3 regions of the Shewanella aegiceratis genome follow, and region 3 is predicted to be linked to each of the others. Evidence: predicted binding sites of a transcription regulator. Region 3 holds the regulator's gene; each other region holds the start of a gene.
What was found. The regulator ArgR, encoded in region 3, controls arginine synthesis, uptake and breakdown. The targets are predictions, from matches to a motif close to ANTGAATANNTATTCANT.

Region 1 (10,525 bases), 760 kb from region 3:
TTTGTAACTTTTACAATTGCCATTTTTTTGACAACCATTTTTGCTTCACCAATAGCTGCTCGCCTTATATACTATTGTGCCTGCTAAATTTATTGGAATTATCTGGTGAAGTGGTTTAAACGAATTACCATCGCTCTATTTAGCCTAGCCCTTTTGGGAATAGGTGCAATTGCTGCGGCCTATTTTTATGTGCTGCCGGACCTTCCCGATGTTACCACTCTTAAAACCGTAAAATTGCAAACTCCATTACGAATTTACAGCGCTGATGGCAAATTAATTTCACAATTTGGCGAAAAACGCCGCATTCCAGTCGAATATGAGCAGGTACCGCAACAATTGATTAATGCGGTGCTCGACACAGAAGACGCACGCTTCTTCGAACATAAGGGGATCGACCCCATCGGCATCATACGTGCCGCAGTGATTCTGGCTACCACAGGTAAGAAGAGCCAGGGAGCGAGTACCATCACCCAGCAGGTTGCCCGCGGCTTCTTCCTCTCCAGAGAGAAGACCTACATTCGTAAGATAAAAGAGATCTTTCTGGCCCTGAAAATCGAACAGGCCCTGAGTAAGAAAGAGATCTTAACCCTCTATCTCAACCGCTCTTTCCTGGGTAACCGCGCCTACGGTGTCGGCGCCGCCGCACAGGTCTACTATGGCAAGGAACTCGAAGAGCTTACCCTGCCAGAGATGGCCATGATTGCCGGTCTGCCACAGGCGCCTTCTGCCGCCAACCCTATACGTAATCCGGCCCGCGCGATGAATCGTCGCAACTGGGTACTCAGCCGTATGCTGGAGAAAGAGAACATTACCCAGGACGAGTACCAGGAAGCGATAAGAGCGCCTATCACCGCCAAGTACCATGGTGCCGAGGTAGAGCTCTATGCACCTTATATCTCAGAAATGGCTCGCGACTATCTGGTCGAAAAACTCGGTGAAGAGGAAGCCTATACCGGCGGTTACAACGTCTATACCACTGTCGACTCTCGCCTGCAGATGCTGGCCCAGGATGCACTGCGCAACAACGTCTACGCCTATGACGAGCGCCACGGCTATCGCGGCGCGACTAAGGTGTTATGGGACGCAGAAGGCGCGAGCAAGCTAGATGAGGCCCAAATCGTCACGCAGCTAAAGCAGACTCAAAGCTTCCAAGGGCTCGAGCCCGCCGCCGTGATCGAGGTTGCCGAGCAGAGCGTCAAGGTCATCAATGCGAAGGGCGAAACCCTCACCCTAGAGTGGGAAGGACTCAAGTGGGCGCGCAAGTTCATCAGCAACAAGCGTCAGGGCAAGGCGCCTAAGACGGCTGGCGAGATCCTCAAGGCAGGCGAGCAGGTCTGGATCCGCAACAACGGGAACATCTGGCAGCTATCGCAAATTCCTGAGGTGGCCAGCGCCATCGTCTCGCTGGATCCTAAGGACGGTGCCATCAGGACCCTAGTGGGCGGCTACAGCTTCCACACCAGTCAATACAACCGTGTCACCCAGGCCAAGCGTCAGCTAGGCTCCAACATCAAGCCCTTCATCTATACAGGTGCGCTGGAGAAAGGCTATACCCTGGCGACGCTGATCAACAACGCGCCGATCAACAATGCCGACATACGTCAGGGCACAGCATGGCGACCCAAGAACTCGCCCGACAAGTATACTGGGCCGACACGCCTGAGAGTCGGTCTAGCACAGTCTATTAACGTCATGTCGGTACGCGCCATGCGCTATACCGGGCTAGAAAGTGCTATCGACACCCTAGTCAAGTTCGGTTTCGACCGCGACGATCTGCCACAAAACGAGTCCCTGGCGCTGGGCTCACCTTCGGTGACGCCGCTGCAGGTGGTCACCGCCTTCTCGGTATTTGCAAATGGCGGCTACCGCGTCGAGCCTTACTTTATCGACCATATCGACAATGCCTACGAGCAGACGGTAGAAGAAGCTAGCCCTACGCTAGCCTGCACACCTGAGTTAGCCGAGCCACAGACGCTGCCAACTGACGATCCTTTCGCGGCGATGGCGCAGGAACTGCCTAAGCACGAAGTGGCAAATCAAGAGGAAGAAGGCCTAGAAGTCGCGAGCCAGGAGGCTAACGCCGAAGATCCTAGCTGTCCGAGCACGGCTCGCCACGCACCGCAGATCATCAGCAAACAGACTGCCTTCCTGATCACCGAAGCCTTGAAGAGCGTTATCTGGGGCGGCGGCGACTGGAGCAAGGGCACCGGCTGGAACGGCACCGCCTGGCGCGCCGCCCGTGTGGTGAACCGCCACGATATCGCGGGTAAGACAGGTACCACCAACGAATCGAAAGATACCTGGTTCAGTGGCTTCACACCGACGCTGGCAACTACCGTATGGGTCGGCTTCGACGATCACAGCATCGAATTGGGCCGCACCGCCTGGAACACCAACGGCGCGAAAGATCAGATCTCGGGCGCCGAGGCCGGTGCCAAGACCGCCGGCCCAGGCTGGAACGAGTTTATGAAAAACGCCCTCCAAGGCACGCCTGAGCTACCTTCTCCTCCACCGGAAGGGATAGTCTCGGCCCGTATCGACCTGGCCACAGGCAAGTTAAGCCGTAAGACAGACTACACCACCAAGTTCGAGTATTTCATTCAGGGTACCGAGCCGAAGGAGTTTGCCACCGAGGCGCAGACTCAGGAAGATATCTTTATCGACGATTCGGTCGAAGATCTGTTCCAATAGCCTTCAGATGGGCTGGTGTCACTCACCACCAGCCCAGTCAATTCCACTGGCCTTTCGCTATTTTTCAGTGAATTCATAGCGCCAATTTTTTGGTGCGAATAAAACTTTAGATGTAAAAAAACCTGCGACTGCAGGTTTTTTAATCGATTGATTAGACAGAATTTATCTAAACTAGCCCTTGGCAGCCAACGCAGCCTTCACCTGACTGAGTGAGGTACCACCCAGAGCCTCACGTTTAGCCAGGCAAGAGTCTATTGTCAGACATTGATATACATCTTCCTGGATGACACTGGCGAACACCTGCAGGCTAGCCAACTCAAACTCTTCGATAGGCTTCTTCTGGGCGATCGCCTCGACCACGACCTCACCCACCACATGATGCGCCTCTCTAAACGGCATGCCTTTGGCTACCAGGTAATCAGCAAGCTCGGTCGCATTGGCATAACCCTGCTGGGCCGCCGACAGGGTATTCTCTCTGTTGACCTTTAAGCCAGACAGCACCAGAGCGGCCATCTCCAAACAGATAGACCAGCTGTCCATCACGTCAAACAGGCCTTCTTTGTCTTCCTGCATATCCTTGTTATAAGCCAGAGGCAGAGCCTTCATGGTGGTCAGTATACCCATCAGGCTGCCATAGACACGGCCCGTCTTGCCACGGATCAGCTCGAGTGCATCCGGGTTTTTCTTCTGCGGCATCAGCGATGAACCCGAGGTAACCTGATCGTCCAATTCGATAAAGCCCGCCTCACCACTGTTGAAGAAGATCAAATCTTCGGCCATGCGGCTCAGGTGCATCATGCTGATGGCAGCGTCTGAACATAACTCGATAACATGATCCCTGTCAGACACAGAATCTAAGCTGTTAAGAGTTGGCGAGGCGAACCCCAATGACTTAGCCAGCGCGTATCTGTCCATGGGATAAGCGGTACCAGCCAGCGCGCCCGTGCCCAGCGGACAGCTATCGAGACGCTGCAGACAGTCTTGCAGACGGCTGATATCACGCTCAAACATCTCCACATAGGCCAGGCACCAGTGACCGAAGGCCACAGGCTGTGCCCGCTGCAGATGGGTATAACCCGGCATGACGGCGTCCAGCTCACGCTCAGCAAGTGACAGCAAGGCTGCCTTTAACTGTGCTAGCAGTTCGAGCAGGGCCTGACCCTCCTTCTTGCACCAGAGCTTAAGATCGGTCGCCACCTGGTCGTTACGCGAACGGCCTGTATGCAACTTCTTACCCAGGTCACCGACCTTGGCGATCAAGGCTTGCTCAACGAAACTATGAATATCTTCGGCGCCGGAGGCCAGGATGGTCTCAGGCTTATCCTTCACCTCGGCCAGCAGTTCCTGCAATGCCTGTTTGAGCGACTGACACTCTTGCTGGGTGAGAATGCCCACACCTGTGATGGCATCGGCCCAGGCAATGGAACCAACAATATCTTCTTCCACCAGCCGATAATCGACCGGCAGGGAATCGTTGAAAAGTTTAAACAGTGCGCTGCTCTCTTGGCTAAATCTTCCGCCCCATAACGCCATCTCACTATCCTCTATAATCAGCTCTTAATTCAGCTCGTAAATCTGCTCTTAAAATAAAGGAGCGTTCGCCGCTCCTTTATTAGCTAGTCGACTCTACTTAACGTTTAGCGCCCGGATACGGCTCGCCAATGAATAGAGACGAATGAAGCCTTCCGCATCTTTCTGGTTATAGACTTCGTCTTCACCAAAGGTAGCAAACTCCTCGGAGTACAGGCTATTAGGAGAACGTTTCTTCACCGCCTGTGCCTGGCCCTTATAGAGCTTCAGCACCACTTCACCGTTCAGCAGGTTCGCCAGTGGCTGAGAGGCGCCCAGCAGCGATTCACACAATGGGGTAAACCAACGACCGTCATACACCAGATGCGCCATCTTGGCACCTACCTGCTCACGCCATTCGCGGCTGGTCTTGTCCAGTACTAGCTCTTCGATCGCTCTGAGCGCGGCAAACATTACCGTGCCGCCAGGAGTTTCGTAACAACCACGAGACTTCATGCCCACCAGACGGTTTTCGGTGATATCGATACGACCCACGCCATGGGCGCCGGCAATCTCATTAAGGGCCATCAGGGCACCATAAGGAGTGTATGACTGGCCATTAACCTTAGTAATACGACCGGCTTCCATCTCTACCGACACATACTCAGGCTCATCGGGCGCGTCTTCCGGCGCAACCGTCATGGTCCATACTTCTTTGCTTGGCTCGTTCCACGGATCTTCCAGCTCACCACCTTCGTGGGAGATGTGCCAGGCGTTGGCGTCACGGCTATAGATCTTAGTGGCCGATGCTGTGGTCTTGATGTTGCGCTCTGCCAGATAGTCCAGCAGATCTTCACGGCTCACCATGCTCCACTCTCGCCAAGGGGCGATCACGGTCAGATCCGGTGCCAGGGCGGCGAAACAGCCCTCAAAACGCACCTGATCGTTACCCTTACCGGTACAACCGTGACATACGGCGTCGGCGCCCACTTTACGTGCCACTTCCACCTGAGCCTTGGCGATGATAGGTCTAGCCATAGAGGTGCCCAGCAGGTAGGTGCCTTCGTAGATGGCGCCTGTGGCTATGGTGGGATAGATATAATCGGCCACCAGCTCCTCTTTCAGATCCACGATATAGCACTCAGACGCACCCGAGGCGATCGCCTTCTCATGCAGCCCTTCAAGCTCGGCCTCGCCCTGACCCACGTCGGCGCAGAAGGCAACTATCTCACAGTTATCATAGGTCTCTTTCAGCCAAGGAATGATCGCCGATGTATCCAGACCACCCGAGTAGGCCAGTACCACTTTTTTCACCGATGCTTTGTTGTTTTCGATAGACATTTCGTTTTCCTAAATACTCAATTCGTTGGCCCAATCACCATTGGGAAGATTCGTTAACTCAGTAGGGTCACTAACACGGCATTTTGCGCATGCATGCGGTTCTCTGCCTGTTGCAAGATCAGTGAGCCGGCCCCATCGACCACCTCTGCAGCCACCTCAACACCACGATAGGCGGGTAGGCAGTGCATAAAGAATTTGGCTCCCGCCTTGTTCATCATGTCGGTATCTACATGATAAGGCGCAAATTTGGCTTTGATCTCATCTAGACTGGCCTTGTCTCCCATGGAGATCCAAGTATCAGTATAGATGGCATCATGGCCGGCGATCGCCTCGACATCTGAGCTCAATACCAACTCACCACCGTGGGCCTCGGCAATGGCTTGTGCCTCGAGCACCACTTTGCCGTCGGGGAAGTGGCCCTGCGGGCAGATCACCGTCATCTTGGCACCCAACAGCGCCGCGCCATACATGAGCGAGTGGGTCACGTTGTTACCATCGCCAACATAGGCCAGCTTTACCTTGCTGACATCATCGAACTGCTCCGCCAGGGTCAGAAAATCCGCCAGCCCCTGACAGGGGTGGTACATATCCGACAGCGCGTTGATCACAGGCACAGTGCCATGTTCGGCGAGCTGCTCTATGGTCGAATGGGCAAAGGTTCTCGCCACGATGGCATCGGCCCAACAAGAGATGTTGGCGGCAAAGTCAGATACCGGCTCACGCTTGCCTAGGGCACCATTTTGCTGATCCAGGTAGAGACAATGACCACCTAACTTATTGATACCGATATCGAAGCTTACGCGAGTTCGCAGCGATGGCTTCTCGAATAACATCACCACACTCTTACCGTCGAGTGCCTTGCGATAGTCTTCTGGGTTGGCCTTGATCGTCTTCGCCAAGGCGAGTAAGTCGATCAGCTGCTGCTGGGTAAGCTCTTTTATCGATAGTAGGTGATTCATATATCTACTCCTAGATGAATACTCTTCTCATGTTCCGTTTAATTAATGTGGCATAACCTGTGTGCCGATAGACTCGCCCTTCTCCAGCGCGCTCAACTGCTCGGCGTCGCGCCATGAGGCGACCTGTACCGGTTGTCCCATCCACTGGGCAACCTCTAGTGCCGCCTCTACCTTGACCTTCATCCCCTTCTCGATGACGCCTAACTTGGTTAGTTCATCGGCGTGGGCCTTATCCAGGGTCTTGATCAGCTGTCCCTTACCGTCGAGCACACCGCTCACGTCGGACAACAGCACCAACTGGCCTTCCACCAGCTTAGCAATAACGGTCGCCGCCTGATCGGCGTTGACGTTCAGCAAGTTGCCCGCATCATCTACGGCAATCGAACTGACAATCGGCATCCAACCTTGGGCCAACAGGAAGTTCAGATAAGTCGGGTCATTGGGCGACACTTCACCCACGAAACCGAGCTGCTCATCTTTGATGCTGCCTTTCACAATGGCACCATCACACAGGCTCATGCCCACACTCGTGATACCCGCCTTGATGGCACTGGCCTGCAAGATCTTGTTAGAGGTACCCGCCAGCGCGCCCACCACAATTGGCACCTGCTCTTCGGGGGTGACACGCAAACCGTCCAGCTTGACCGTCTCCATGCCATTGGCCTTGAGCTGCTCGTCTACCAGGCAACCGCCACCATGAACCAAGATGACAGATTGGCCCGACTTAATGATGTTGGCCGCGCTCGCCATCAGGCGTGCCAGCCCCATCTCACACTGCATCAGGGCGCCACCCACTTTAAGCACTAAGGTTTTCTTATTCGCCGACATAGCTACTTCTCTCTCACAGGTGACAATATTAATAATTGAAATGAATCTTTATGCATTGATGCGCCTGACTGGCAGCACCTTTCATCAGATTGTCGATAGCGCTCGCCACCACCAGGTAGCCATTGAGGGGATCGTACTTCCATCCCAGCAGGCAGTTAGGGGTATGCACCACGTCGTCAACCTTAGGAAATTGATTATGGTACACATTCACCAGAGGTGCCGACTCATACACTTCATAGGCCTTGGCAATATCGGCTTCGCTCACCCCGGGCTTCATCTGCACGGTAATGGTAGCCAGGATGCCACGCTTAAAGTTGCCCAGGTGAGGGGTGAAGATCACCTGCTGCCCCAGCTGAGTCGCGATCTCAGGTTGATGTCTATGACCCAGGACACCGTAGGGTGTCAGGCTCACCTCGCAGAAGCTGGTGTGCAGCTGCGCCTTTCTGCCTGCACCGGTCACACCACTGACGGCGTTGATCACCGGCAGGCTGTCTGTCATCAGATCTTTCAGGGGTTTTAACGCCGTAAGTGAAGCCGTGGGATAACAGCCAGGCACGGCAATCATCTTGCTGGCGGCAATCGCCTCGGTGTTCCACTCCGCCAGGCCATAGACAGCCTCGGCCAACACCTCTGGGTAGATATGCTCGAAACCATACCATTTGGGATACTGTTCGCTATCGGAAAAACGGTAGGCGCCGGAGAGGTCGAACACCGCCAGACCCGCCTGATAGAACCAGGCCGCCAGGTGCAGGCTCACGCCATGGTCCGTCGCCAACACCACGGCATCGGCCTCATCGACTATAGTCTGCTTAGCCTGTTCGGTCAGTGGCGCCAGACTAAGATCGATATGGCTGTAAACCGGATACAAACTAGCCAGAGTTTTGCCTTTATCCAGACTGTTTTCAGAAACATAGAGGCCTTGAATCTTAAGCTGATCATCGGCCTGGATCAGTGAAGTAACCTGAGCACCTGTGTAACCACTGGCGCCAATTATCGCTATGCTTTTCATACTTTATGACTTCTATATTGTGTTAACGGTAAAAAAGAGAGGGGCACTGCTTAAGCCCTGGTATAGATACCAATATGACAAGATTATCGTCGCAGGAAGTGATTACAGCTAACCTTATATGCAAAAAGTAAGAAGAAATTGTTCATTTTTTATCTCTAAGTTAAGCCTTTAATAATGGCGCTCGTTTTAGCTGTTTGATAGACTAACACAACAAACTAATTATGCAATAATATTGAATAGATATTTTTAAATAAAATTGGTGATTTGAGTCAAATGATGAAAACCTTTCCCGACATCAAGCAATCCTTCCGCGAGCTGATCGCCACGCCGTCCATCAGCGCCCTCGAAGCCGAACTCGACATGAGCAACCAAGGCGTGGTGACCCTGCTAAGTCAGTGGCTCACCGATCTGGGCTTCGACTGCCAGATGCAGGCCGTCCCCGACACCCGTGGTAAACACAACCTGCTGGCCAAGATAGGTCTGGGGCGCGGTGGACTGCTGCTGGCGGGACATACGGATACCGTCCCTTTCGACGAGGGACGCTGGAGTCAGGATCCCTTTACCCTGACCGAGAAGGATAATCGCTGGTATGGGCTAGGCAGCTGCGATATGAAGGGCTTCTTCGCCCTGATTATAGAGGCGGTGCGCCAGATGCCGACCCAAGACTTCGTGCGGCCGCTCTACATACTCGCCAGCGCCGATGAAGAGACCACAATGAATGGCGCCAAAGCCTTCGCCAAGTCTAAGGCCATCGCCCCCGAATACGCTTTGATCGGCGAGCCCACCGGCCTTAAGCCTGTCTACATGCATAAGGGACACCTGGCCCAGGGCATCCGCATCACGGGGCGCAGCGGTCACTCTTCGGATCCGGCTAAGGGACTCAACGCCATAGAGATCATGCATCAGGTGATCGGCCAGCTCCTCAAGCTGAAACAACACCTGGCGGAGCACTACCGCGAAGAGGCCTTCAGCGTGCCCTACCCCACCATGAACTTTGGCCATATTCACGGTGGCGACGCCGCCAACCGCATCTGCGGCTGCTGCGATCTGCACCTGGATATCCGCCCCCTGCCCGGCCTGCCGTTAGAGGTCTTGGAGCAACTACTGACCCAATATCTGGCCGAACTGAGTCAGCGCTATCCAGGGGCCATCAGCATAAGCCAGCTCTATCCCGGTTCTCAGCCCTTCGCGGGACAGGCGGATGCTCAATGGTCACAGCTGGTCGCACAACTGTCGAATCAGGCTCCCGAGGTGGTCAACTATGCCACCGAGGCCCCCTATATTCAGCAGCTGGGCTGTCAAACCTTGGTCTGGGGACCTGGCAGCATAGAGCAGGCACATCAGCCAGATGAGTACCTGGACACCGCCTACATCAACAAAACCGTCGACTTGCTAAAACAGCTGATTTACCACGCCTGCATAAAGGCGCCATAAAAAATTCATGCAAGGTGATATAGAACACATAAGCATACGATATGAAGATATGCCGTATTGACCTAAACCTGATAGCCTAGGTATGGTGATTGATTAACTCGTGGGTATGGAGCATTTATGACAGATATGTACGCGTCGCTGCGATCCAATGTGGGCACATTAGGCCAAATATTAGGCGATACTATTCGCACACACATGGACGAGCCCTTTTTAGATAAGATTGAACAGATCAGACACCTGGCCAAGAGCTCACGCCAAGGCAACGATACCGCCAGGGAACAGATGCTTACCCTACTGGCCGCCTTACCCGACGAAGAGTTGGTACCATTTGCCAAGGCCTTCAACCAGTTTCTCAACCTGGCCAATATCGCCGAGCAGTTCCATACCATCAGCCGCAACTGTGACGAGCTGGTCTGCGTGCCCGATCCTGTGGATCAACTCCTGGGGCGCATGCTCAATGGGCGCATTGACCAAGATAAGATGCTCGAGTGTCTGCAGACACTGGATATCGACCTTGTGCTTACGGCGCACCCGACCGAGATCTCGCGTCGCACCCTGATCCAGAAATACTCCGCTGTGGTCGATTGTCTCGCCACCATGGAAAACCCACAGCTCACCGAGCGCGAGAAGAAACAGAATCACCTCAGACTCAGACAGCTTATCGCCCAGATCTGGCACACCAACGAGATACGCCACGAGCGTCCAACACCGGTGGACGAGGCCCGCTGGGGATTGAGCACCATAGAGGCCTCAC
Region 2 (10,525 bases), 1.4 Mb from region 3:
AGACGATCTGCAGCAGCGCCTAAAAACCTTAGGCACCATAGATCTGCGTATCGATTATCTCAGGCCGGGGCGCGGCGAGATCTTTACCGGCACGGGCACAGTGATCAGGGCGGGTAACCGGGTATCCGTCTGCCGTATGGAGCTGCACAACGAGAAGGGCTCTCATATCGCCTTCGGCACTGGCACTTACATGGTGGGCTAGCCAGCTAATCCCCCTATAAATTACCGTCAATTTAGTGAGACGCGCTGGCAAGGGACAGCTCCAGCGCGAGGCGCGAAAAGAATGCTTATGGCCGCTTGAGTCACGCGGCTTAGGCGCCTACAATGCCACTCCCGCACTTTTTCTAAATCCTAAGCTATGGCCGATATTGAGTATCGTAAAGGGGTAGCGCTCGCCATCTGCGCCTACTGCCTCTGGGGCTTTGCTCCCCTCTATTTTAAGCTGCTAAACCATGTGTCGGCGACCGAGATCCTGCTGCATCGCGTGATCTGGTCCTTCGTCTTCATGTTGATCTTGATGCTATTTATCGGTGGCTTCGCCAAGCTACGTGCCCTGTTCCGGCAGCCCAAACAGCTTGGCGTGTTAGCGCTCACCTCGGTTCTGATCGCCGGCAACTGGTTGTTGTTCATCTGGGCGATCAACAATGATCATATGCTCGACGCCAGCCTGGGCTACTTCATCAACCCCCTTATCAACGTATTGCTGGGCATGGTGTTCCTGCAGGAACGTCTGCGTAAGCTACAGTGGGCGGCCGTATCACTGGCCTGCGCCGGCGTACTGATCCAATTGATCTCTTTTGGCTCGATTCCTGTTGTATCTCTGGGGCTTGCCGCCTCATTCGGCATCTATGGTTTGCTTCGTAAGAAGGTCAATGTCGACGCCAAGACGGGACTGCTGGTCGAGACGGCCATCTTAGTGCCTGTGGCACTGCTCTATCTGGCGATGAATCTCGATGGCACCAGCATCCTGGAAAACAGCTGGCAGATGAACCTGCTGCTGATGGCGGCTGGGATAGTCACCTCGATTCCCCTGCTCTGCTTTGCCGGCGCCGCTACGCGTATCCCATTGTCTATGCTAGGCTTCTTCCAATATATCGGCCCCAGCATCATGTTTATCATGGCCGTCAGCCTGTTTAACGAGCCCTTCGATCTCGAGAAGGGGATCACCTTCGCCTTCATCTGGAGCGCCCTGGTGATCTTTACCCTGGACCTGGCGTTAAAGAGTCGGCGTAAGCAGGCTAGCTAACAAAGCCTCCGGCTGCTCCAGACTCAAGATCAACAGATAGCCCTCGGTCGTCGGCAAAACCAATACCTGGCCGTCGCCGGTGACCGACAGTAGGGCCTTATCTGTCCTGTCGCTGGCATCTGCCAGCTTAAACCACCCCAGCGAATAACCCGGCATGCCCACGCCGTTGCTGCGATAGCTCAGTTTAGGCGCGTCATCTCCTCCCAAGCTGACGATTTTAGCCTCAGCCGGCACCAGGCTTTGACGCGGTAACTCGACCCGGTAGAGGGGAATATCCACCAGCATAGTGCTTGGTGTTAGGCGAACGCTGGTATCATGGGCCTTGTAGAACACCCAGGAGAGCAGGCCCAATACGGCGATCACCATCCCCGCAGAGGCATATTTTGCCTTCTTAGGTAAGGGCTTCACCATCAGCAAGACTAGCACCAAGGCGACACCCAGCAGCATAGACAGGAAGATCCCGCTGGTTGCCGAATCTAAGGTCGTAAGTTGAAAGACTTGAGTATCCATCTCTAAATATCCTCTTGAAACATTTGGGCATACAAGCAGATCATCCCTGAGCCCAACCCTAACATGAACCGATAACTTGAGTGTGGCGCTCTCGACATATTATGTCAAGAGTCGTTACTCTGAGTTAACTTGGACACACAAAAAGACCACCCCAAGGGTGGCCTCTTTCATCGGACGGGTTTAGCGTTATTGAAGATCTAAGGCGAGAATCTTCGACTTGCGCTGATAGTTATACAGCTGCTTCTTCTTGTTTGGCAAGGCATCGACCTCGACGATCTGGAAGCCATGCTCGAGGAACCAGTGAATGCTGCGGGTCGTCAGCGCAAACAGGCGGGCATAACCACGCACCTTGGCCTGACCTATGATGTTCTTCAGCAAGATGCTGCCGCGGTCGGCATCACGATAATCGGGATGCACCACCAGGCAGGCAAACTCTCCGGCATTGTCCTCCTCGAAGGGATATAGGGCCGCACAGCCGATCACCAAGCCATCACGCTCGATCAGCATAAACTGCTCTATCTCCATCTCCAGCTGCTCACGTGAGCGGCGCACCAAGACCCCTGCTTGTTCCAGCGGACGGATGAGATCCAAGACACCACCGATATCGGCAATGGTAGCTCTGCGCAGGCGCTCGGCACTCTCTGTCACTATCTGGGTACCGATACCGTCACGGGAGAACAGCTCCTGCAGCAGGGCGCCATCATCGAGATAGCTGACGAAGTGGCAGCGGGCCACGCCATTACGGCATGCATCTATGCTGGCCTGTAAGAAGGCCCGTGTGCCCACACACCAGTTGTCTTCATCGGTCAGCTCAGACAAGATGCGCTGGGCATCGGTCGGCATCAGCTCGGCGATCACCTCGCCATTACTGTCGAGTATCCCCTCCTTGGCACTGAAACCGATCATCTTGTCGGCCTTGAGCTTCACCGCGATCTGGGTCGCAACCTCTTCGGCGGTCAGGTTAAAACACTCTCCGGTCACCGAGGCCGCCACAGGCCCCAGAAGCACTATGCCGTGGTTGTCTAGCTGACGTCTGAGGCCCGCCACATCTATACGTCTCACCTTGCCACTCAGGCAGTAGTCGACGCCGTTGTCGACCCCTAAGGGCTGGGCTATCACGAAGTTACCGCTGACTACGTTGATCTGCGCCCCTTGCATCGGGGTATTGCTCAGGCTCATCGACAGGCGCGCGGTGATGTCCAGCTGCAGACCGCCCACCACCTGCTTGATCACCCGGAAGGACTCTTCATCGCTGATGCGCACCCCGTTGTAATACTCAGGGGAGAGATTATGCGCGGCCAAGGCCTCATCGATTTGCGGCCTGGCGCCATGCACCAGCACTATCTTGATACCCAGGCTGTGAAGCAGGGCAATATCGTTGATGATGGAGCGAAACTGACTCTGCGCCAGCGCCTCACCGCCCAACATGACCACAAATGTCTTGCCCCTGTGTGCATTCACATAGGAAGCAGAATGACGAAACCCCTCGACTAACTCAGTAGTGCGCACCCGCGTAACCTCAACAATAAATATGTGACAATATCGCCACCTAACGAATAACAAGCCGATTTTATTGCATTTAAATTCACATTGAAAGCATTTGTTATCATCGAAAGCGATATTTTTTCATTACAACGAGACAATCTGATTAAGCATAGCAGAACAGATTAAGATCAGAGGCTTAGGTAGAGGTCGGAATCCGTAGACGCGCAGTGCTATCACCTGGGTACCTGCCTAAAGAGTAAAAATGAGCTGGCCAACGCCATGGGGAAATTTAGGGCAAAAAAAAGCCCCTGCAATGAGGGGCTTTTTCCAAAAAACGTGAATCAAGAATTACTTGATTTTCGCTTCTTTGTAGATAACGTGCTGACGGATAACGGGATCAAATTTCTTGATCTCCATTTTTTCAGGCATGTTACGCTTGTTTTTCTCAGTCGTGTAGAAGTGACCTGTTTTAGCGCTAGAAACTAGCTTGATCTTCTCACGGTTACCTTTAGCTTTAGCCATGGCTTATTACACCTTCTCGCCGCGGGCACGAAGTTCAGCAACAACAACTTCGATACCTTTCTTATCGATAATACGCATACCTTTAGTAGATACACGTAGCTGTACGAAACGCTTTTCGTCTTCTAACCAGAAACGGTGGTTCTGTAGGTTAGGTAAAAAACGACGACGAGTCGCGTTCTTAGCGTGCGAACGGTTGTTACCAACCATCGGCTTCTTGCCAGTAACTTGGCATACTCTTGACATGTCAATCTTCTCCAAAAACAATTTAACGCTCGAGCATTAATGTACCTCGAATATGGCCGTCGCCCGAGGCACACAAAGAGGGCGCATTTTATACAGGATCTAAAATCAAAGATCAAGGGATATTCAATCTATCCATCCCCTCTCTGCAAACGAAACTATCTCACGATCGCCTACAACCATATGGTCTAGCAGCGAAACATCTATAGTCGCCAACGCGTATTTCAATCGCTCAGTAATTCGCCGATCAGCATGACTGGGCTCAGCCACCCCCGAGGGATGGTTGTGGCACACAATTACCGCTGCGGCTTTTTTCTCAAGCACTAGGCTTACCACTTCTCGTGGATAAACCGAGGCTGAATCTATGGTGCCACGGAACAATTCGACGAACTGAATCACCCTATGCTGACTATCGAGCAATAAGATGGCAAACACTTCGTAGGCACGATCCGCCAATTGTCTCATTAAATAGTCCCGAGTTAAATCAGGATCTGACAAAATCTTTCCTCTTTGTAGATTTTCTTGCGCGATCCGCTTGCTTAACTCGATGGCAGCCTGCAATTGAGCATACTTTACCGGGCCGATCCCCTGAATATCACACAGCTCACTCAAGGAGGCGTTAAAGAGCGCCCTGAGGCCACCGAAGTGGGTTAACATGACTCTGGCCAGGGACACGGCGCTTTGTCCCTTGAGGCCGTTTCTGAGCAGCACCGCCAGCAACTCGGCGTCAGAGAGTTGAGCGACACCGCTACGCAGCAGTTTTTCTCTGGGCCCCTCTCCCTGAGGCCAATCTTTGATTGCCATAAACACTCCTTGTCTCGGCGCCATCTGCACACCTAGGCTTTAGAGTATGGTCTAGTTTTTAAAAACTTGTATCCTCAACCTCAGCAGGATTGTGGTATGGTTAGCGGGCAAAATTAAACGCGATTAGTGATCAACATGAGTCTAACCAATAAAAAGATATTGCTGGGAATTGGCGGCGGCATTGCTGCCTATAAGTCTGCCGATCTGGTCCGCCGCCTGAAAGAACGCGGCGCCGATGTGCGTGTCGTCATGAGCCAAAGCGCGCAGGAGTTTATCACGCCGCTGACCCTGCAGGCGCTGTCGGGCCATCCCATTGCCACCGACCTGTTAGACCCGGCGGCCGAAGCCGCCATGGGGCATATCGAACTCGCCCGCTGGGCCGACTTAGTGTTGATCGCCCCGGCAACCGCCAATCTGATCGCCCGCATCAATGCCGGTATGGCCGATGAGTTGATCACCACCACCTGCCTGGCCACAGAAGCGCCTGTAGTGCTCTGCCCGGCGATGAATCAGCAGATGTATCGCAACGTCGCCACCCAGGACAATCTGGATAACCTGAGAAAACGCGGCCTCACCATCTGGGGACCGGCATCTGGTAGCCAAGCCTGCGGCGAAGTCGGCCCTGGCCGCATGGAAGAGCCGCTGGTGATCGCCGAGCGCGTCGAACACTTCTTTGCGCCAAAGCTGCTTCAGGGAATATCGATACTGCTGACGGCGGGTCCGACCCGCGAGGCGATCGACCCCGTGCGTTACATCTCTAATCACAGCTCGGGCAAGATGGGCTTTGCCCTGGCACGCGCGGCGGCCGAGATGGGCGCCAAGGTGACGCTGGTCTCCGGCCCGGTCAATCTTGAGACGCCGATGAATGTCAATCGCCTCAACGTCGCCTCGACCCAAGAGATGCTCGACGCCGTGATGCAGCAGGTACACCACAGCGATATCTTCATCGGCTGCGCCGCGGTCTGCGACTATCGCACCGCGGATATTGCCGACGAGAAAATTAAGAAATCTGCCACAGAGATGTCACTTGCGCTTGTACGCAATCCTGATATCTTAGCCACGGTCGCGGCCCATGAGGCACGTCCATTCACGGTAGGATTTGCCGCCGAGACCCAGGATGTAGACCATTACGCCAAAGACAAGTTGACCCGCAAGAAACTGGATATGATCGCCGCCAATGACGTATCCGACCCGGCCATCGGCTTCAACAGCGATAGCAATGCCTTGAAGGTCTTCTGGCAAGGAGGCGAGCACGCCCTCCCCGCCACAGATAAATATACCCTGGCGAAGCAACTACTCACCCTAATCGCACAGCAGATGAAGACAGCATGAAGACGCCCATAGAACTCAAGATCCTCGATTCTCGCATCGGCTCACAGTTTCCGCTTCCCGCCTATGCGACACCGGGCAGTGCCGGCATGGATCTGCGTGCCATGATAGAGACCACTATGGTGATTCAACCGGGCGAAACCCAGCTGATCCCAACCGGGATCGCCGTGCATGTTGCCGATCCCAGCCTGGCGGCCGTCATCCTGCCGCGCTCCGGTATGGGCCACAAACATGGCATAGTGCTGGGCAACCTGGTCGGTCTTATCGACTCTGACTATCAGGGTCCCCTGATGGTCTCTTGCTGGAACCGCAGCAGCGAGCCCTTCACCCTGGAGATTGGCGATCGCCTGGCGCAACTCGTGTTTGTGCCTGTGGTACAAGCCGAATTTAAATTGGTCGACGAATTCGACACCTCAGCTCGAGGCGAAGGCGGTTTCGGCCACTCGGGTACTCGATAATTAGGTGCCTATTAGCCAAATTATCGATAACACGGCACTCACACCTCGACACGCCGCATAGAATAATTAGAGAGTCATGGGCAGCGCCTGCCCATCGGCTCCTGTAGTAATTAAGTAAAGGATACTTAGATGGCTGCAAGCCCTAAAATCAACCGACGCGAACATATTCTTCAATGTCTGGCCACCATGCTAGAAACCAGTCCCGGTCAACGAATCACCACAGCAAAACTTGCCGCCGAGGTGGGCGTGTCTGAGGCGGCGCTCTATCGTCACTTTCCCAGCAAAGCGAGAATGTTCGAGGGGCTGATCGACTTTATCGAAGAGTCACTGCTGTCGCGCATCAATCTCATCATGGATGAAGAGAAGGACACCATGAGACGCTGTCAGTTGCTGCTGCAACTCTTGCTGGTATTTGCCGAGCGCAATCCAGGGATCTCACGCGTACTCAACGGTGACGCCCTATTGGGAGAGAATGAGCGACTGCGTAACCGTACCGGCCAGATCTTCTCTAAGGTTGAGACTCACCTGAAACAGATCCTCAGAGAGAAAACCCTGAGAGAAGGCAAAGGCTTTAACCTGGACGAGGCAATCCTGGCTAACCTGCTGCTGGCCGTGGCCGAAGGCCGCATCGCCCAATTCGTGCGCAGCGACTTCAAAAACAAGCCCACAGAACACTTCGCCGAACAGTGGCAGTTTATTCAGCAGCAGCTACTTCAGAGTTAACTAATATCAATAAAAACAGCGACCTGTCATACACGGGTCGCCATGCTTTTCTAGACAAAAGTATTGCACTAGTAGATCCATTGCTTTACCCTCCTTGACGCAACAAACCCACAAAAACTCTATAACAATTGTGCGTACAAGGATGTTATATGAAACTAATTCAGTCGTTTAGTTTAGCCTGCCTCTGCCTCATCAGTAGCCAAGTCACGGCTTCAAACAAAGATATTACTGAGCTTTTTAGCCGCTCAGCCGAATTTTCTAACGTGCAGATCTCCCCCGACGGAGACTACCTCAGCGCCATCACCTCCCACGAAGGTAAGCATATGCTGATGATTCTGGACGCCAAAACCAAGAAACCGACCAATGTGGTTCGCTTTCCGGACAACGCCCAGGTAGGGCAATACGTTTGGGTTAACAATGAGCGTGTCGTGCTGGCTAAGGAATACCTAAAAGGCTGGAGCGACCATCCCATCTATTATGGTGAGCTGATGGCTGTCAATGCCGATGGTTCTAAGCCAACCTATCTTTTCGGTTATAAAGGTGGTGAGCAACAAACGGGTTCTCGCATCAAGAAAAATACAGCGATACAAGCCACAGCCTATATTCTCGATCCTATGCCTGAAGATGATCGCTACATGCTCATCCAAGCGCTCCCTTGGGGCTCCGGCAGCGCAAACACAGTGGAGAATCTTCAGCAGGTTTATAGAGTCGATGTCTACAAGGGAACACGTAGAAAAATTGCGACCTCACCTATCTCCTACGCTCGATTTCTACCGGATCATGATGGCGAAGTTCGCTTTGTCAGTGGTACACGCGACTACGTTAGTTCCCAGCTCTATTACCGCAAAGATGATGAATGGGTCGACACAGATAAGCTGAATTTAAATCTCGATGATATTACTCCTATCGCCTTCGGTGATGATGAGAACAGTGTCTATGTACTCGGCAGCGAAAACGATAAACCTAAAGGGGTCTATTTAGTCGATATCAAGAGCGGTAAGAAGCAGCTCATTAGCCAGGACAAGGTGGTCGACCCGAGCAATGTGTGGATCAACCGCGTCAACAAGCAACTCTACGCCGTAGAATATGAGAATGGTTATCCGACCTATGAGTTTGTCGATAATGATGAAAAACTGGCCACCACACTGAAACAGCTGCTCACCGCACTGCCTGGCCATCAGGTTCATCTCGTCAGCCAGACCAACGACATGAGCAAACTGATCATCAAGGCTTTCAACGATAGAAATCCTGGCGACTACTACATATTCGATGCCACCAGCAAGAAGCTTGAATATCTAGTCTCACAAAAGAAATGGTTAGATCCCGATAAGATGGCCGAGATGAAGCCAATCAGCTTTACTGCACGAGACGGTAGAGTGATCAGCGGATACCTCACATTGCCCTATGGCAAAGAGGCTAAGAATCTGCCGCTCGTGGTCAATCCTCACGGCGGTCCACATGGTCCAAGAGACTGGTGGGGCTTTGACGACCAGAACCAGTTGATCGCTAGTCAAGGCGCCGCTGTGCTGCAAGTAAACTTCCGCGGCTCGGGAGGCTATGGTAAAGAATTTGAGCATGCTGGCCACCAGAAATGGGGCACGGAGATCCAGTACGATATTATCGATGCCACCAAACACGTCATCGAACAAGGCTTTGTGGACAAAGAGCGAGTCTGTATTGTCGGCGGCAGCTTTGGTGGATACTCGGCGCTACAAAGCCCAATCCTGGCACCGGATCTATTCAAGTGTGCCATAGGCTTCGCCGGTGTCTATGATCTCGAGTTGATGTTCAACGAAGGGGATGTACAAGGGCGCCGCGCGGGTGAACGTTACCTGAAGCAGGTACTAGGCGAGAACGAAGCCATGCTTGAGCAGATGTCACCTAGCAAGAACGTCGACAAACTCAAAGTAAACTTGCTACTGGTGCATGGCGGTGAAGATGAGCGAGCGCCAATCGAACAGCTCGAAGCGCTGGAAGAAGGGCTCAAGAAACACAACTACCCTTATGAGAAACTGGTCATGGACGATGAGGGCCACGGATTCTATAACGATGAACATAGGGCGAAATACTACCGTCAGATGATGAGCTTCCTCAAAGACAACCTTAAGCTCTAAACCCCTTAAAAACCCCAAAAGCCGATTGCCACAATCGGCTTTTTTGTTAATCCCCTAGTATTTCTGGGTATAAATTACCCGCAATTCAGGGTATCCTCCCTGACCCGCCGCCCTATGTTTACTGGCGCCGGACAGGCTATAATGAATATCTTAAAGGTTAATTTGTTAAAAACATTAGTAAATTAACCTTACTGAATAGACCACTATCTGATGGTGGAGGACACGATGGCATTAAGTGAAGCAGCACAGCAGGTGCAAACTGCATTATTAGAGCGTGGTCTCGAGACGCCCATGGTCCCGTGCGGACTGAGTAGCGAGGAGCGCAAAGAGAAGATTGAGCACCATATGCGCGAGATCTTAACCTTAATGTCACTGGATCTACGCGACGACAGCCTGGTCGAGACCCCTAAGCGTATCGCCAAGATGTATGTGGATGAGATCTTCTCGGGCCTGGACTACGAGAACTTCCCCAAGATCACGGTTATCGAAAACAAGATGGGCTTCGATGAGATGGTCAAGGTCAACGACATCAGCCTCACCAGCACCTGTGAACACCACCTGGTGACCATAGACGGCGTCGCTACCGTGGCCTACCTGCCACGCAAAAACATCATAGGCCTGTCTAAGATCAACCGTATCGTGCGCTTCTTTGCCCAGCGCCCTCAGGTGCAAGAGCGCCTGACACAACAGGTTTTGGTGGCGCTACAGACACTGCTTGAGACCAAAGATGTGGCGGTCAAGATGGATGCGGTGCATTACTGCGTCAAATCACGCGGCGTGATGGACTCTACCAGCACCACGACCACCACGGCCCTGGGCGGTATCTTCAAGTCAAACCCTGCTACCCGCGCCGAGTTCCTGAGCAATTAAGCCAATGACTTTAAGCGAACTCCACTCAATAAAAAACGCTGCCTAGGCAGCGTTTTTTTGTTTCACGACAATTGATATCGATTAGATACCGTATTGGTCGCGATAGGCACTTACCGACGCCAACTGATCTTCCATGCCAGGTTTTTCCGACAGATAGTTGATCAGATCTTCCAGCTTGATAATAGAGACGATATTGCAGCCAAAGTCACGCTCTACTTCCTGAA
Region 3 (10,525 bases):
GCGAATGCGCCGGGTAGTGGTGATACAGCGACCATGCACCAGGCTGGTCAGTACCAGAGAGTTAGAGGAGATGGAGATCTCGACACTGGCGAGACCTAATGCCTGACCCAGGCGCTGGCTGATCTCTTCGACGAGGTCGGACTCAGCACCATAGGCCAGTAAGAGTTGAGCAACCCGGACAACCTGCCGGGTAATATCATTTTGAGTATCGGCGTACACAATTCTCTCAGAATGAAAGGGGTAACTTAATAAACTTACCTTTGATAGATGATTTCGACATCATAGTCATCATCATCGAAGTCGTCGTCGAAGTCATCATCATAGTCTTCGTTGACCACTTCCTGGGTCTTCTGATGATAGTTGTCCCACTTGAACTCGACCTCTGCATCGGGATCTTCCTCGACCTCTGGTGGCAGAGCATCGATAAAGTCCATCAGCTTGAGCGCCAGTTCCTGCGTGCCTTCGCGGTTGTAGGCCGAAATACAGTAGACATCACCCTGCCAATCCAGCTCTTTGACGATGCGATCGACGCGCTCTTGCAACTCCTCTTCGAGCAGCAAGTCAGTCTTGTTGAACACCAACCAACGTGGCTTGCTTGCCAGCAGCGGCGAGTGCTTCTCTAGCTCACCCACGATGGCCCGAGCGCTGTCGACGGGATCGCTGCCATCGATAGGCTCGATATCCAGGATATGCAGCAGCACACGGCAACGCTCGAGGTGCTTAAGGAAGCGAATACCCAGGCCTGCCCCTTCGGCGGCGCCTTCGATCAGACCGGGAATATCGGCGATCACAAAACTTTGGCCATGTCTTGGTGTCACAACCCCCAGGTTAGGCACCAGTGTGGTAAATGGATAATCGGCAACCTTCGGCTTGGCACGAGACACTGAGCGAATAAAGGTCGATTTACCGGCGTTAGGCATACCCAGCAGACCCACATCCGCCAACAGCATCAGCTCGAGTCTCAGGCTACGCACTTCACCTGGGGTGCCCAGGGTCTTCTGACGCGGCGCACGGTTGGTACTGCTCTTAAAGCGAGTGTTACCCAGGCCATGGAAGCCACCTTTAGCCACCAACAGCTTCTGACCATGAGTCTTGAGATCCCCAAGCGCTTCCTGGGTCTCTTCATCGACGGCGCGGGTCCCGACTGGCACCTTTAGAATGAGATCTTTACCGCCATGACCGGTACAGTCGCGTCCGCGACCATTCTCACCACGCTCGGCAAAATGGAAACGCTCGAAACGGTAATCGATCAGGGTGTTGAGGTTTTCATCGGCCTGCAGATAAACACTGCCGCCGTCACCACCGTCACCGCCATCTGGGCCGCCATCGGGCACATATTTTTCGCGTCGAAAACTAACGCAACCACTACCGCCATCACCAGCTTCGACTCTGATCACGGCTTCATCGACAAACTTCATACCAACTCCAGGCGCCAAACAATAGACCGATTATACTGCCTATCGAAACTTACCGCCAAAAAACAATGATGCAACTGCCCCAGCACAAAGCGGCGGAGACAATATTGGACTGGTGCTGGAGCGGTATACAGGCTCTTTCACCAGTAATGATTCTTCATAAACAATAAAGCCCCACCAGAGGCAGGGCTTTAGAAACTAGCTTGGGTAGCTAAGTATTAAGCTTCGATGCTAATGAACTTGCGGTTCTTAGGACCTTTAACTTCGAACTTAACTTTACCGTCAGTTAGTGCAAATAGAGTATGGTCACGACCGATACCTACGTTAACACCTGCGTGGAACTTAGTACCACGTTGACGAACGATGATGTTACCAGCTAGAACTGATTCACCACCGAAACGCTTAACACCAAGACGTTTGCTTTCTGAATCGCGGCCGTTACGAGTAGAACCGCCAGCTTTTTTATGTGCCATTAGTTAGACCCCTTATTAAGCGTTGATAGCTGTAATTTTAACTTCGGTGAACCACTGACGGTGGCCCATCTTCTTATCGTGGTGCTTACGACGACGGAACTTAACGATAGTTACCTTCTCGCCACGGCCATGGCTGATCACTTCAGCTACAACCTTACCACCTTCAACTAAAGGTGCACCAACGTGTACAGTTTCACCATCTGCAACCAAAAGAACTTGGTCGAATTCGATAGTTTCGCCTGTAGCAACTTCTAATTTTTCTAGACGTACAGTATGGCCTTCAGCAACACGGTGTTGCTTACCACCACTTTGAAAAACAGCGTACATAGCTATTTTACTCCGATATTTCTAGCACGCAGACCCTTTTTGTTTGGCTGGGTGCTATAAAAGCTTTAATGACAATGGTCGCGGAGTTTACGCTAAGTTCGCCTGGCTGACAAGTCCTAATTCACTTTGATCAAAAAAAGATCGGAATTACTCGCACAATACTCTTCTGCTACTGTCAGGCGAGGCATTTTTAGGTAGAATCTAATAATTATAACATTTTCGCCTTAATTTGGGCTGTCTGAATTACCTCGCAACCCTAAAAGTAGAGCCATTATATGGATTTGAATGCCATTCGTCAGCTGGCAGACGCTGATATGAAAGCCGTCGACCAACTTATCTATAAGCAGTTGGAATCGGATGTCGCCCTTATTAATCAACTCGGATTCTACATCATCAATGGCGGCGGCAAACGCATGCGTCCACTGCTCTCTATCTTGGCCGCCCGCGCCATCGCCTATGAAGGTGAAGCGCATCTTAAACTGGCGGCAATCGTTGAGTTTATCCATACCGCGTCTCTGCTACACGACGACGTGGTCGATGAGTCTATGCTTAGACGCGGCCGGGAAACCGCCAACGCCCTGTTCGGTAACAGCGCCAGCGTATTGGTAGGTGACTTCCTCTATACCCGCTCTTTCCAGATGATGACAGAGCTGAAGAGCATGGAGGTGCTTGAAGTACTCGCCGATGCCACCAACGTACTGGCAGAAGGCGAAGTATTGCAGCTAATGAACTGTAACGACCCAGACACCAGTGAAGAGAGCTACATGCGGGTGATCTACTGCAAAACGGCGAAACTATTTGAAGCCGCCACCCGTCTGGCAGGCGTGCTGGCCGATAGCAGCATAGAAGTGCAGACTGCACTGGCCGACTATGGCAAGTATCTGGGCACCGCCTTCCAACTCACCGACGACCTACTGGATTATACGGCCGATACCGAGGCCCTGGGTAAGAACATAGGCGACGACCTGGCCGAGGGTAAGCCTACCCTGCCGCTTATCTACGCCATCGCCAACGGCAACGAGCTGGAGCGTCAATTGATTCGCGATGCGATCGAGAAAGGCGACGGCACTGAGCATATCGATACCATATTAAATGCCCTTAAGCAGTGTGGCGCCCTGGACTACACAGAGAAACGCGCTCAGGAAGAAGCAGAGAAGGCGATACGCGCATTAGATCTGCTTCCCGATAGCGACTATAAGCAGGCCCTGATATCGCTGGCGAGAATCGCCGTGGCGCGCGATCACTAATTAGCAGACAATTAGTTCCTAATCAGTCTTTCGCCTCTCGATATCAAGGTAAAAGTTACCCATAAAAAAATGGAGCCAATTGGCTCCATTTTTTATTAAGGACTAACTAAAGGCTTAGCCTAGCCTTATTTTACGAAGTCGACACCAAGTGCGATATCGGCTTTAAGCGTATCTAGCATAGCATCACGTGCGTTGGCTTCGAACTCGCTAACCTCACCATAGGCAAGTACCTGCTCGATACCGTTCTTACCCAGTAGTACAGGTTGCGCGAAGAAGTCAGCATGCTCGCTGCCACCATCGACATAGGCACACTCAACAACGTTAGCTTCGCCCTGTAGGCCACGAACCAGTGACAGACCGAAACGACATGCCGCCTGACCCATAGACAGAGTCGCGCTACCGCCACCCGCCTTAGCTTCAACCACTTCGGTACCCGCGTTCTGGATACGAGTCGTCAGTGCAGCCACTTCTTCATCAGAGAAGCTTACGCCTTCGATTTGAGACAGTAGTGGCAGAATAGTCACGCCGCTGTGTCCACCGATTACATTCACTTTAACGTCGGCAACGTCCAGACCCTTCGCTTCGGCAACGAAAGTTTCAGAGCGGATCACGTCAAGGGTAGTCACACCGAACAGACGGTTCTTGTCGTATACACCGGCAGCCTTCAGTACTTCTGCAGCGATAGCGACAGTAGTGTTAACTGGGTTAGTGATAATACCGATCAGCGCCTTAGGGCAAGTTGCGGCACACTTCTCAACCAGGTTTCTCACGATACCCGCGTTGATGTTGAATAGATCTGAACGATCCATGCCTGGCTTACGTGCAACACCAGCAGAGATCAGTACCACGTCGGCACCTTCCAGCGCTGGCGTTGGATCTTCACCCGCAAAGCCCTTTACTTCTACAGCAGTCGGGATGTGGCTTAGGTCAACGGCAACACCAGGTGTGACTGGCGCGATATCATAAAGGGATAGTTTTGAACCGGCAGGCAGTTGAGTTTTGAGTAGTAGGGCAAGAGCCTGGCCAATACCACCGGCGGCACCAAGTACAGCAACTTTCATAGTTATCTCCGTTAATTCTTGGATATTATGTGATATAGATCTAGATTTACCGATGGCGCAACATTACTGGAATCACGGTAAAAATTCAATTATCCCTTAGTCGTGTGGCCAGATAATTTCAATTTCTCCCAGCCAACTGCCATTTACAGACCATTTAAGTTATACTGCCCGGCCTTGCCTGCGACCACTTACCGCTCCAACCACCCCGTAAACCTGAATTTTTATTCACACAATCCGAATAACGCTTGACTAATGGCGCAAAAATATTCAAAATAACCCAGTTTTTTGAATATAAGAATAATTCGATATGCAAGCCAATAAAAATCAAGACGAACTTGTAAAGACCTTTAAGGCTATCTTGAAAGAGGAGCGTTTTGGCTCCCAGAGCGAGATAGTCAACGCCCTGCAGTCCGAGGGCTTCAACAACATTAACCAATCCAAAGTCTCACGTATGCTGAGCAAGTTTGGCGCCGTGCGCACCCGCAACGCCAAGCAGGAGATGGTCTACTGCCTGCCCGCCGAGCTTGGGGTCCCGACGGCCGGCAGCCCACTGAAAAACTTAGTGCTGGATGTCGACCATAATCAATCTATGATAGTGGTCAGAACCAGCCCAGGTGCGGCCCAGCTGATCGCCAGACTGCTGGACTCTATAGGTAAGCCAGAGGGCATATTGGGCACCATCGCCGGTGACGATACCATCTTCATCTGCCCTTCCAACATTCAGGAAGTGGACAAGACGCTCGAGACGGTCAAGTCGCTGTTTAACTACGCCGATTAGTCCGCTTCGCAAGGATAGCCTAGGCCATCCCCCGAGAGACACCCTTTAGCCTGTTTGGGCAAAGGGTGTTTTTTTACCCACCTTTTACCTAGATTTTACTCACCCTCAAATTGAATACTATATATCTGATAGGATACACTGAGTCCAAACCATCCCCTCTGTCACCCGATGGTTAAGGACCCGAGATGAATAACAATAAGATAATCAATATCGACAACCTTTGCTGGGAATCTTGGCAACACTCAGATCGATACGCCAGTCATCAAAAACATATCGGCGATGCCGCCGGTTGTCAGCAGATCGGTGTCACCATGGAACGACTTGAACCCGGCAAACTCTCCTCCGTCGCCCACTATCACACCAAGGAAGAGGAACACCTCTACGCGCTGCAAGGCGAAGCCACCCTGTATATCGACGGTGAACCTCACCCCTTTAAGCAAGGCGACTATATCTGTTTTACTGCAAATTCAGGCATCTCCCATACCCTGAAAAACGAATCCGAAGCCGACTTCCTGTTTCTGGTGCTGGGCAATCGCGATCCCCATGATGTGGTGGTGTACCCGGAACACAATAAGGTGCAGGTGCGCTCCATCGACGAGATCTATGCCAAGCGCCCCACCAACTACTGGGATCCCGACCGTTAATTCAACGTTAAGCGGGCACAAAAAAACACACCTTAGGGTGTGTTTTTATTGGGTTAGCGTCTAGCTACTAGACGCTGGTCACTTTGAGGAATTCAGATTGAGAGACTCATATTAAGCGACTGTTCAAGAGAACCGCTATGCCTTAATCCTCGAACTCTAATCCTCGCACTCTGCCTCTCGCTCCATGAAATCAAGCGACGGGGCAAAAAATGCCGAGCCAGTCAGTGCCTGGGTAAAGTGCATCAGGTGATCGTGGTTCCCCTCGCCGTCGCCATGGACCATGCTGCTCAGCATCTTCTCGAAATGCACCGAGTTGCGACAGACTGAGATAAACATCAGCCCCTGCTCCCTCATCGACCCGTAAGGCATACTCTGACGCAGGATCTCCATCGACTTACCGTCGGCATCCTTCAGATTGACCCGCTTGATATGGCTGGTAAGTGGCTTGTCCTCAGACGCATACTCGATATTGTCTATCTTGGTGCGGCCTATGATATCTTCCTGCTTCTTCTGCGATAGGCGGTTCCACTTGCTGAGGTTATGGGCAAACTTCTGCACATGAATATAGCTGCCGCCACGGAAATATTCGTCTTCGTCGCCTACTAGGGCCACATCCTGACGGTGACGCCCTTTAGGGTTCTCAGTGCCGTCGACAAATCCGGTTAGATCCCTGGTATCCATAAATTGGAATCCGCGCTCCTCATCCACCAGCTCTACCAAATCTTCAAACATCTGACACACCTCGTTGGCCACCAGATGCAAGATATCGTAACGATCGCAGCGCAGATGCACGAAGAGATCATACTCATGGGCCGGTGCATCGCGATTGTCGGCATGCATGGCCGGGAAAGGCTTGAGCTGTGAAGGACGACGCCCTGGATACAGGCTATCCCAATAGTTGGCACCTATGGCCACGAAACCGTTGAAGGCGCTGTCGGCATACTGGTCGGCCAATTCATAGATATACTGAGCGACATTGGCGACGCAGGGACGCAGCTGAGACTCGACGCCGTCGTTGGCGTTGAACATCAGATACACGCTATGTAAATTTCCTTCGGCACACACACCCAGCTGTTCACGTGGCATAACCAGACTATCCATAAATAAACCTACCTTTCGTCAGTCTCAATTTCGGCGTTATTATCCGAAACTTTAGCGATAATTAGTATTACACAACCCACAAACCGTTAAAGCGAAACGTCATTTACCGGCTAGATTAACTTTTTTTTAAGTTGGCAACCATAGCCAGACGCAAATGCCCTTCACAAAAGTGTTACATAGGCTAGCTTAGAAGAGCACCGCCGGATGAGGCGTCACCGACAGGCCAACCTTCTGCCCAGGGCTAAAATGGTACAGGGGCGAGCGCACTGCCAACATCTCCTCGCCAATCAAGATGCTGTAGTGGCACAGATTACCGAGGAAGCGCCGCGCTATTATAGTGCCCTCACCTTGCTCATCTCCTGCCATCTGCAGCTGCTCCGGACGCAGCAGGAGCTCGCCGCGATATCCGGCCGCTTTGGGCAAATCACTGCTGCTTTGTACCTCACCCAGCAGGGTCTGTAACCGGGCCCTATCTTTCACCTCACAGCTAAGATAGTTCACCTGACCGAGGAATTCCGCCACATACTTATCCGCTGGCTCGGCGTAGAGGCTCTCAGCACTGCCATACTGAGCTATGGCGCCATCCTTGAAGAGCGCCAGCTTATCGGCGAACACGAAGGCCTCATCCTTGCTGTGGGTTACAAACACGGCGCTTACCCCGCGCTGCTTTAAGATCTCGCGAATCTCCACCATCATCTCTCCGCGCACCTTAGCGTCGATATTGGAAAAGGGCTCATCGAGCAGCAGAAGTTCTGGCTCATAAGCAAGCGCCCGGGCAATCGACACCCGCTGCTGCTGACCCCCCGAGAGTTCGTGAGGATAACGGCCCCCTAAGCCCTCTAGCTTCACCAGCGCCAGCATCTCACCCAGCCTCGCCTGTCTGGCGGCCTTATCCAAGCCTTTCACCCCGAACAAGATATTCTCGGCCACTGTCAGGTGAGGAAACAGGGCGTAGTCTTGGAAAATCATCCCGACCTCTCGCCGCTCGCTAGGCACAAACGTCTCGGGTCCAGAGAGCAGTCGGCCATTGATGCTGATACGCCCTTGGGAGATAGGCTGCAGCCCAGCAATCGCCTTGAGGAGCGTGGTCTTGCCACAGCCACTTGGGCCGAGCAGGGCGGCAATTTCTCCCTGATGCAGCACAAGATCTAAGCCGCGCAGAATCGTCTGCCCCTGATAATCGCTGTGAACCTGTTCTATGGTAAGTGTCGACATATTAGTTACCTTGCTCCAAGGAGCGATTGAGATAGATAAGCGGGACTAACCCCACCAAGACGATCACTATGGCCCCCAGGGCGCCCTGCTCGAGCTGTTCGTCTGAGACAAACTGGTAGACATAGGTGGCGAGATTCTCAAACCCCACGGGCCTGAGCAGCAAAGCTGCCGGCAGCTCCTTCATACACTCGATAAAGACCAGCAAGATGGCGGCGAAGATGCCGCTGCGCAGCAGTGGCAGATGGATCCGCGATAGAATGGCACTGGGCCTCATCCCCATGGTGACCGATGCCATATCCAGCGAGGGACTGATCTGATTATAGCTGTTTTCTATGCTGCCGATGGCGATGGCAGCAAAGCGGATCACAAAGGCAAAAATTAATACAAACAGGGTGCCACTGAAGATGAGTCCTGGCCCACTCTGGTCGAAATACGCATAGAGATCGTTGACCGCGAAATCAAGAAGGCTCAGAGGCACCAAGACGCCTATCGCCAGCACAGTACCCGGCAGGGCATAGCCCGTCGAGGCCAGACGTGACGGCAGGATATCGATTTTTCTTGGGCTGCAGCGCCGGACAAACATCAAGAGCAAGGCAAACACCACAGTGACTAGACTAACCACTAGGGCAATGATCAGGCTGTTGAGACTGTATTCCCAGAAGGCCTGATTCCAACTGACATCAAAATAATCCCAGGCATACCCCAGCAAGACCCATACCGGCAGGCCGAAGGCCAACAGCAGCAGCACAGCGCAATAGCCCGCGGCGAGCCAAGCCTTGAAACCCGATAGCGCATATCGTTCGTGGGAGGTTATCGGCGTCTGTTTCTGAAACAGCTGCTGTTTACGCCGGGCAAATCGCTCGGCACCGATCAGGCAGAAGACCACCAGCAGTATGATGGCTGAGAGTTTGGCTGCCGCCGCCAGACTGCCGTATCCCAGCCAGGTATCGTAGACAGCCGTCGTCAAGGTAGGCACGGCAAAGTAGCTGACGGTAGCGAAATCGGCGGCCGTCTCCATCGCCACCAGCGCCGCCCCCACCGCCAAGGCGGGCCGTGCCATAGGCAAATTCAGTCGCCAGAAACTGCGCCAGGGCCCTGCCCCCATCACTCTGGAGGCGTGCAGCAGGCTTGGCGACTGCTCCATGAAGGCGGTGCGCGCCAGCAGATAGATATAGGGAAACAGCACCAGTGCCAGCATCACAGACGCACCGCCCAGGGTGCGCACATCGGGAAAGTAATAATCCGTAGGCGACAGCCAGCCATTGACTTGCCGCAGCCAGGCCTGAACCGGCCCGGCATAATCCAGCAGGTCCGTATAGACATAGGCCACCACATAGGCCGGCATGGCTAGTGGTAGCAGCAACGCCCACTGAAACCAATTGCGTCCGGGAAAATCACAGCGGGCCACGCACCAAGCCGCAGGCACGGCGATCAGCAAGGCGCCCAGGCTGACAAACAACATTAAGGCCAAGGTGTTGAAAATATAGGTCGGCAGGACGGTTTGCATCAGGTGACCGAATACCGCCTCATCTGGCACCATTGCCTGTATGCAGATGGCTCCCAGCGGTAGGGCGAAACAGATGGCGGTCAGATAGCTTAGGGTCGACCAGGATTTGGGAAAGCCTAAAATCATAGAAAATCTCAATAAAGCGAGTCAGGCCATTATCTATGACCAACTTAAATCTAAGCTTAAACGCAAACGATTATTAATTGAATAGTGACCCATGCGGCATAAAAACGAGATAGCCTTCCCTAAGGAAGGCTATCTTTTAAGCAACGACCGCCTAGCACTAGAGATCGAACTTGACCTGATCGAGCAACTTCACCGCCGCGCCGTGATACTCGGCCAGCTTGTAAATGGGCAGCTCATCGGCCTTATAGTCACCCCAGGAGGCTACCAGTTTAGACGGCTTCACATCCACCTTGACTGGATATTCCATGTTAAGTTCGGCATAGGTCTGCTGCGCCTGTTGACCCGAGAGGTATTCCATCAACTTGATGGCGTTCTCACGCGCTGGGGCATACTTAGCCAGTGCCATGCCAGAGACATTGATGTGAGCACCGCGATTTTTCTGATTCGGGAAGTTAATGTTGACCGCCTCGGCCCAAGGCACCTGCTTAGGATCTTGTAACATCTTACCCAAGTAGTAGCTGTTACCTATGGCGATATCACACAGTCCCTCTTTAACCGCCTTCACCTGCGCCCTGTCGTTACCCTGTGGCTTGCGGGCGAGGTTTGCCTTAACGCCTTCCAGCCAGGTCTT

Region 1: argC (N-acetyl-gamma-glutamyl-phosphate reductase) is a predicted target of ArgR. The motif match lies at 8,569-8,586, and genes of this name have one in related genera.
Region 2: argA (amino-acid N-acetyltransferase) is a predicted target of ArgR. The motif match lies at 3,329-3,346, and genes of this name have one in related genera.

The regions. Positions count from the first base shown of each region.
Region 1 covers NZ_CP080416.1:212,780-223,304, reverse strand. The annotation lists gene K0H80_RS01090 (penicillin-binding protein 1A) at 106-2,691, shown strand; gene argH (argininosuccinate lyase) at 2,863-4,224, opposite strand; gene K0H80_RS01080 (argininosuccinate synthase) at 4,318-5,541, opposite strand; gene K0H80_RS01075 (ornithine carbamoyltransferase) at 5,595-6,500, opposite strand; gene argB (acetylglutamate kinase) at 6,543-7,328, opposite strand; gene argC (N-acetyl-gamma-glutamyl-phosphate reductase) at 7,357-8,337, opposite strand; gene argE (acetylornithine deacetylase) at 8,614-9,771, shown strand; gene ppc (phosphoenolpyruvate carboxylase) at 9,889-10,525, shown strand, end outside.
Region 2 covers NZ_CP080416.1:4,101,961-4,112,485, forward strand. The annotation lists gene K0H80_RS17780 (thioesterase family protein) at 1-202, shown strand, start outside; gene rarD (EamA family transporter RarD) at 359-1,246, shown strand; gene K0H80_RS17790 (hypothetical protein) at 1,217-1,756, opposite strand; gene argA (amino-acid N-acetyltransferase) at 1,943-3,265, opposite strand; gene rpmG (50S ribosomal protein L33) at 3,590-3,763, opposite strand; gene rpmB (50S ribosomal protein L28) at 3,770-4,006, opposite strand; gene radC (RadC family protein) at 4,130-4,807, opposite strand; gene coaBC (bifunctional phosphopantothenoylcysteine decarboxylase/phosphopantothenate--cysteine ligase CoaBC) at 4,943-6,139, shown strand; gene dut (dUTP diphosphatase) at 6,136-6,594, shown strand; gene slmA (nucleoid occlusion factor SlmA) at 6,724-7,317, shown strand; gene K0H80_RS17830 (alpha/beta hydrolase family protein) at 7,467-9,431, shown strand; gene folE (GTP cyclohydrolase I FolE) at 9,657-10,301, shown strand; gene pyrE (orotate phosphoribosyltransferase) at 10,383-10,525, opposite strand, start outside.
Region 3 covers NZ_CP080416.1:976,288-986,812, reverse strand. The annotation lists gene K0H80_RS04415 (threonine/serine exporter family protein) at 1-219, opposite strand, end outside; gene cgtA (Obg family GTPase CgtA) at 255-1,418, opposite strand; gene rpmA (50S ribosomal protein L27) at 1,634-1,888, opposite strand; gene rplU (50S ribosomal protein L21) at 1,904-2,215, opposite strand; gene ispB (octaprenyl diphosphate synthase) at 2,491-3,462, shown strand; gene mdh (malate dehydrogenase) at 3,588-4,523, opposite strand; gene argR (transcriptional regulator ArgR) at 4,831-5,301, shown strand; gene K0H80_RS04380 (cupin domain-containing protein) at 5,487-5,945, shown strand; gene K0H80_RS04375 (Dyp-type peroxidase) at 6,102-7,046, opposite strand; gene K0H80_RS04370 (ABC transporter ATP-binding protein) at 7,233-8,261, opposite strand; gene K0H80_RS04365 (ABC transporter permease) at 8,263-9,894, opposite strand; gene K0H80_RS04360 (Fe(3+) ABC transporter substrate-binding protein) at 10,052-10,525, opposite strand, start outside.